One region of the Chitinibacter sp. ZOR0017 genome, then DNA from elsewhere that is predicted to be linked to it. Evidence: predicted binding sites of a transcription regulator. Region 1 holds the regulator's gene; the other holds the start of a gene.
The links. Region 1 encodes FNR, which switches genes on or off when oxygen is low (the NO sensors DNR and NnrR bind a similar motif). Its sites were predicted from a motif close to TTGATNNNNATCAA; they were not measured.

Region 1 (3,420 bases):
AGTTGTTGCGCCGTGTGATGGCCAATTGGTGAAGATCTTCAACACCAACCATGCTTTCGCACTGATCAATGATGCCGGTGTTGAGCTGATCGTGCACATCGGGATTGAAACCGTGAAGCTGGGCGGGCAAGGTTTTACCCGTCTGGTTGAGCAAGGTAGCCAAGTGAAAGCCGGCCAGCCGGTGCTTGAGCTGGATCTGGAATACTTGCGCAACAATGCTAAATCGGTGATCAGCCCGGTGGTATTGACCAATGCTGATCAATTTGCCCCATTGGCCAATCTGGCTAGCGGCGCAGTGGTTGCAGGTCAAACCCCGCTCTACACCATCAAAAGCAAATAAGTAGTTGAGTAATAAAAAAGCCACCTTCGGGTGGCTTTTTTATTTGCTTACGCCTGTAAGAGCTTGAGCGAGACTGCTCGCCTTATTGCTGGCTGAGTAGTTGCGCCAGCTGGTGAGTGGGGCTGTATTCGTTGCTAATTAATGGCGCAAAGGCCTGCTCAAGCTGTGGGTGGTGTGCCTGAAATGCTGCAGGTGGAAAATCCTGCAAAAAGCGATGGGCGAGGCCGCGCAGGGTAGAGAGCTGTAGCTGTTGTTGCAAGAGCTGATGGCTCAGTGCCGTTAGCAGTGGCCCTTGCTGCTGAAACGGGTTGGGCTGTTGCAATGTGCTGAGGATGGCTTGCCAGTCTTGCTGTTCGGCGCTTTGCGAAGACGGCAATAGCGTCTGCCAGATCTGCTGAATAAACCCGCCGCAGCCGCGCGGGCCGAGGTGCAGCCAGCCATTGGCCAAGGGGGCGAGCAGATCCAGTATTTCGACAGATTGTTCAAGCGCGGCATGCTCGCCGCTGGCCGCCAGCATAAAGCCGTGCAGGCCGGCCAGAGGGCTGGGCAGGATGATGACTTCGCACAGCGGATGCTCAGGATAGTGTTGCTGCAGATAGGGAGAGCAGGGGTGAAACAGCAAAATTGCTTCATCCGTGGCGATGCTGGGTAGCTGTTGGCTGAGCGGGTGCAGGCAGTAGGCTGTTTGGCGCGGGGCTTGCCAGTGCAACCGGCTGGCTATTAGGGGTATAAGGCTAGAGGGGGCAATCAAATGGGCGTGGCGCATGATACCCCCGGTGGTGTTTTATTCGTCGTGACAGGTATTCAAGAGTTTTTTCAGACTGTCGATGTTTTCCAGTTCGATTAAGCGGTTTTGCACTTTAATCAAACCTTGGTCCTGGAATTTGGAGAGTGTACGGCTCACGGTTTCCAGTTTCAGTCCCAGATAGCTGCCGATTTCTTCCCGCGTCATGCGCAGATGGAAGCTGCTGGATGAATAGCCGCGTACTGCAAAGCGTTGTGACAGATTCAGCAAGAATGCGGCAAGGCGCTCTTCGGCTTTCATATTGCCCAGCAATAGCATCACGCCGTGATCGCGCACGATTTCGCGGCTCATGACTTTGTGTAGATGGCGTTGCAGCAGCGGTACATCGCGCGAGAGGTCTTCGATGTCGCTAAATGGCAGCTCACATACTTCGCTGTCTTCCAGGGCGATGGCATCGCAAGTGTGTACATCGGTGCTGATGGCATCCATGCCCAGCAATTCGCCCGACATGTGAAAGCCGGTGACTTGCTCGCGGCCGTCTTCAGAAATCACGCTGGCTTTGAAGAAGCCCAGACGCACCGCATACAGCGAGCGGAATGGCTCTCCGGCACGATACAGCGCCTCGCCACGTTTGATGGGGCGGGCCTGGGTGATCAGTTTATCCAGCTCAGACATTTCATCCTGGGAGAGGCCGATGGGCAGACACAGCTCACGCAAACTGCAGTTAACACATGAATTGCGCAGATGGCGTGGGGTCATGTCGCGTACTTGGATGGGGGAAATCATCAACTTCTCACCAGAAAACAAAAACAGGGAAACATTGTACCGCTAGCGCGTGCTAATTACCGCATGCGCTGTCACGATGAATTGATTTTAATCAAACCAGAGGATTAGGCCAGCTCTTATTCTGCAGGGGTAGAATCGGAGTAGAGTCACGATGACATTTGTAACAAGCCAGCATCCGCACCCGAACGGCCAAATCGAATTTGATCGCGAGCTGATCGTGCGTTACGACGGCAAAGGGCCGCGCTATACGTCTTACCCGACTGCGGATCGCTTTACGCAAGCCATGACCAGCCCTCAGCTGGAGCAGATATTACAACAACGCTTACCCGGCGCGCTAGCCAATCCGCTATCGTTGTATTTTCACATCCCTTTCTGCAATACCGTATGTTATTACTGCGGCTGTAACAAGATTATTACGAAAGACACCAGCAAAGCGGATGTGTATCTGGATTATCTCGGGCGCGAGCTGGCCCAGTATGCGCAGGCCTTGCCACAGCGCTCGCGGGTCAGTCAGCTGCATTTAGGTGGTGGTACGCCCACATTTTTAAATGAGGCGCAGCTTGAGCGCCTGCTGGGGATGGTGCGTGGCCATTTTGAGCTATTGCCGACAGGCGAATACTCCATCGAGATTGATCCGCGCAAAGTGGGCGAGTCGATGATCCGCATCTTGGCGCAGCTGGGTTTTAACCGGATGAGTGTGGGTATTCAAGATTTCAACCCCGCGGTGCAAGAAGCCGTGAATCGGGTGCAATCGCAAGAAGAAACCCGCACCGTGATTGAAGCCGCCCGCATGCATGGCTTTAAGTCGGTGAGTGTTGATCTGATTTATGGCTTGCCCAAGCAAACCGTGGCTAGTGTCGCTGAAACCATTGCGCAAGTGCTGACGCTGCGCCCGGATCGCATTGCGCTCTACAATTACGCCCATTTGCCCGAGCGCTTTATGCCGCAACGGCGGATTAATGAGGCCGAATTGCCCTCCGCCAGCGATAAGCTGGATATGCTGCAAAACGCCATTCGCGATCTCTTGGCGGCGGGCTACGTGCTGATCGGCATGGATCACTTTGCCTTGCCGAATGATGATCTGGCCGTGGCGCAGCGCCGTGGACGGCTACAGCGCAATTTTCAGGGTTACTCTACCCATGCCGACTGTGATTTGCTGGCCTTTGGCGTGTCGTCGATTGGCAAGGTAGGCGGGCAGTACTACCAGAATGTAAAAACGCTGGAAGAGTACTATCAGGCGGTGGATGCGCAGCAGTTGCCGGTGCAGCGCGGGCTGACGATGAATCGCGATGATGTGATTCGCCGGGCGGTGATTCAGGCGCTAATGTGCCAGTTCGAGCTGTATTTTCAGGCGATTGAAGTCAGCTATATGATCGATTTTGCCGAGTATTTTGCTGACGAGCTGCAACTGCTCGCACCGCTGGTTGAAGATGGTTTGCTGCAGATCGAAGCCGATGGCCTGTTTGTAACCGGCAAAGGCCGGTTGCTGATCCGTTCGATTGCCATGGTATTTGATCGATATTTGCGGACAACGGTGACGCAAGCGCGG
Region 2 (3,420 bases), on a different contig from region 1:
AGCGCCCATGCTCGGTGCGTATTTCGAGGGTTTCCGCTGCTTTCAGGCTACGCGATGGTTTTGCCCGTTCGCCATTCACGTTAACATGCCCGGCAGCAATCGCTTGCACCGCCAAAGAGCGGGTTTTAAAAAAACGTGCGGCCCACAGCCATTTGTCCAGACGGACTTTATCCTGCGTCAATTTCGGCTTTCTCCCAAATCGATGCTTCAATTATATCGTTCAGTTGGCCACTAGCCATGGATAAAAAAACAATCGAGCAATTAAAACAACTGCGCAAAAATCTGCGCAGTGCCAAAGCCACCCCCATTAGCCCGCCCAAACCGAGCGAGGCCGAATTATTTGCCCGCGCCATGCAGGGGGTGCAACCATTAGCGCAGCAATATATTCAGCATCCGCCACGGCATCCTAGCCCCTGGCCACGGCAACAACCGGCTGGGCTTACTGAAGTCATCGCTGACATGAGCGACTTCTGGCCTTGGGATGAGCTAGAGCCGGGCGAAAGCCTGCATTTTGTTCGCCCCGGCTTACGCGTAGAAACGATCCGAAAACTGCGGCGTGGCGATTGGCCGGTGGAGGGTGAATTGGATCTGCATGGTGAAAACATCGATAGCGCTCGCCCCAAAGTCGCGCAGTTTCTGAGCCAGAGCGTGGCGCGGCGTTTGAAATGCGTGCGCATTATTCATGGCAAAGGTCTGAGCTCTCCTGCTGGCCAACCCATTTTGAAACTAAAGCTCAAAAACTGGCTCGCGCAGCGCGATGAAGTGCTGGCCTACACTCAAGCCAGCCCGCAGCTCGGCAGCGCCGGAGCGGTGCTTATTTTGCTGCGCAGCGCCAAAAAATAAGGTGAAGTACATGCAAGCATTTTGGTGCTATTGGCAACATCCGCGCACGAAACAGAGCCTATTTGCACTGTGGACGCTGGCCATATGGGTAGGATCATTAGGGCCGGCCGCACCGCAAGTGGTAGATCAGGGCGACAAAATCCAGCACTTCATCGGGTATGCCACGCTAGCCATTCTGGCATATAGGCTCTGGCCATATACCCTTAGGGTGTGGCTCTTTGCCGCGACGATGGGGGTTTTGGTCGAGATCGCACAATCGTTCACCCCCAATCGCAGTTTTGATCCGCACGACATGCTTGCCAACGCGCTTGGTGCCGCGCTGGGCTTGCTGTTCATCCGCTGCTACTCGCGCTGGCGTCAAAGTTGACTAGGCTGGGGTAAACCAATCTGGAGGAATGCCCCATGTCTATGCCCCGCAGCAGTGTCATTAGCGCCATCAGTGCCCAGCTAGAGCAGCTTAGCCCCGCCGAATTAGAAGCGCTGTATAACCGGCTATACCCGCAAACGCCCATCGTGCAAGTGGGCCCCGCCTTATTCGAACATCAAGATATGGATGATTGATTTAACGCAAAAAACCCCGGCATCGACCGCTAATCTGCGCTGTAAATATTAACCGGCCAAAATGCCAAAAATGAATATCCGCTCGTGCGCGAAAAGCATAGAATATTTTCATGCATTCGGAATACCAAAACCCGAATGTCAGTCAGTAATCGAGTATGTAGCAAGCAAATCATTACAACACCGGCTAGAAACTGATCCAGATCAATTTTTTTCGCTGGCGTGGTGATTAGCATAATTGGATGTAATTTTTTTGTATCGGCCGATGCCTGAACGACGTTTGCCGAACAGCGGTAGAACAGCCAAAAGCGGTTTTGGCACAGGATGTCCAGCCGACATCGCCACAAGGAGATACTCATGAACGCCCCAATCGATAAAGCTCTGGATCAATCACAACTGGACGCCTGGCGCGGGTTTGCCGCCGGTGAGTGGCAACAGCAAGTTGCTGTACGTGATTTTATTCAGGCTAACTACACCCCATACGAAGGGGATGATCAATTCTTGGCGGGGCCGACTGAACGTACGACCCAATTGTGGAATGAACTGTCAGCTTTGCTGAAAGAAGAGCGCAAACGCGGCGTGCTGGAAGTATCCGCCCAGTTTGGCTCAACCATCACCGCCCACGATGCCGGTTATATCAATAAAGATCTGGAAACCATCGTTGGTCTGCAAACCGACGCGCCACTGCGCCGCGCGATTATGCCCAATGGCGGTTTGCGCATGGTGCAAAACGGCCTGAAAGCGTATCACTTCGAAATGAATCCGCAAATCGAAGAGATTTACACCAACTACCGCAAAGACCATAACAACGCCGTATTTGACGCCTACACCCCCGAAATCATGGCCTGCCGTAGCTCAGGCGTGATTACCGGTTTGCCAGATTCATATGGTCGCGGCCGGATTATCGGTGACTATCGCCGCGTGGCGCTGTATGGCGTAGATTTTCTGATTGCTGACAAAAAACGCGAAAAAGCCGAGCTCGATGACGTTGCATTCAGCGAAAATGTGATTCGCCTGCGTGAAGAATTGGCCGAGCAAATCAAAGCGCTGAATGAATTGAAAGTCATGGCCAAAAAATATGGCTTTGATCTGAGCCGCCCAGCCGCCACTGCGCAAGAAGCGGTGCAATGGCTGTACTTTGGTTACCTTGCTGCAGTAAAAGAGCAAAACGGTGCGGCGATGTCGATCGGCCGGATTTCGACTTTCCTCGATATTTACTTCGAACGCGATATCAAAGAAGGGCGCATTACCGAATCGCAAGCCCAGGAATACATCGACCATCTGGTGATGAAGCTGCGGATCGTACGTTTCCTGCGCACGCCAGAATACGATGATCTGTTCTCAGGCGACCCAACCTGGGTGACTGAATCGATCGGCGGCATGAGCGAAGATGGCCGTACTTTGGTCACCAAATCAAGCTTCCGTGTGCTCAACACCCTGTATAACCTCGGCCCAGCGCCAGAGCCTAATCTGACCGTACTGTGGTCAACGTCATTCCCACAAGGCTTTAAAGAATTCTGCGCGAAAGTATCGATCGACACTTCGGCGATTCAGTACGAAAATGATGACTTAATGCGGCCAAAATGGGGTGATGACTACGCCATCGCCTGCTGCGTATCTGCGATGCGCGTGGGTAAACAAATGCAGTTCTTCGGCGCTCGGGTCAATCTGGCCAAAGCCATGCTGTACGCGATCAACGGCGGTGTGGACGAGAAAACCGGCAAACTGGTAGCCAAAGGTTTTGAGCCAATTACAGGCGACGTGCTCAATTACGAAGAGCTGATGGCCAAATACGACAAGATGCTCGATTGGCTAGCCAAAACCTACGTCACTGCACTCAATTGCATTCACTATATGCACGACAAATACGCTTACGAGCGGATCGAAATGGCGCTGCACGACCGCGATATCCTGCGCACAATGGCCTGCGGGATTGCCGGCCTGTCAGTGGCGGCCGATTCGCTGTCAGCCGTGAAACACGCCAAAGTGCATATCAAACGTAACGAAGCCGGTCTGGCG

Region 2: the regulator FNR is predicted to act here: its motif matches at 1,596-1,609, upstream of pflB (formate C-acetyltransferase).

Annotation. Positions count from the first base shown of each region.
Region 1 is NZ_JTLG01000021.1:67,752-71,171, reverse strand. It holds gene L991_RS17680 (PTS glucose transporter subunit IIA) at 1-340, shown strand, start outside; gene L991_RS07335 (hypothetical protein) at 423-1,106, opposite strand; gene fnr (fumarate/nitrate reduction transcriptional regulator Fnr) at 1,125-1,871, opposite strand; gene hemN (oxygen-independent coproporphyrinogen III oxidase) at 2,023-3,420, shown strand, end outside.
Region 2 is NZ_JTLG01000013.1:53,272-56,691, forward strand. It holds gene L991_RS03805 (RNA-binding S4 domain-containing protein) at 1-181, opposite strand, end outside; gene L991_RS03810 (Smr/MutS family protein) at 238-843, shown strand; gene L991_RS03815 (VanZ family protein) at 854-1,210, shown strand; gene L991_RS17190 (hypothetical protein) at 1,246-1,404, shown strand; gene pflB (formate C-acetyltransferase) at 1,759-3,420, shown strand, end outside.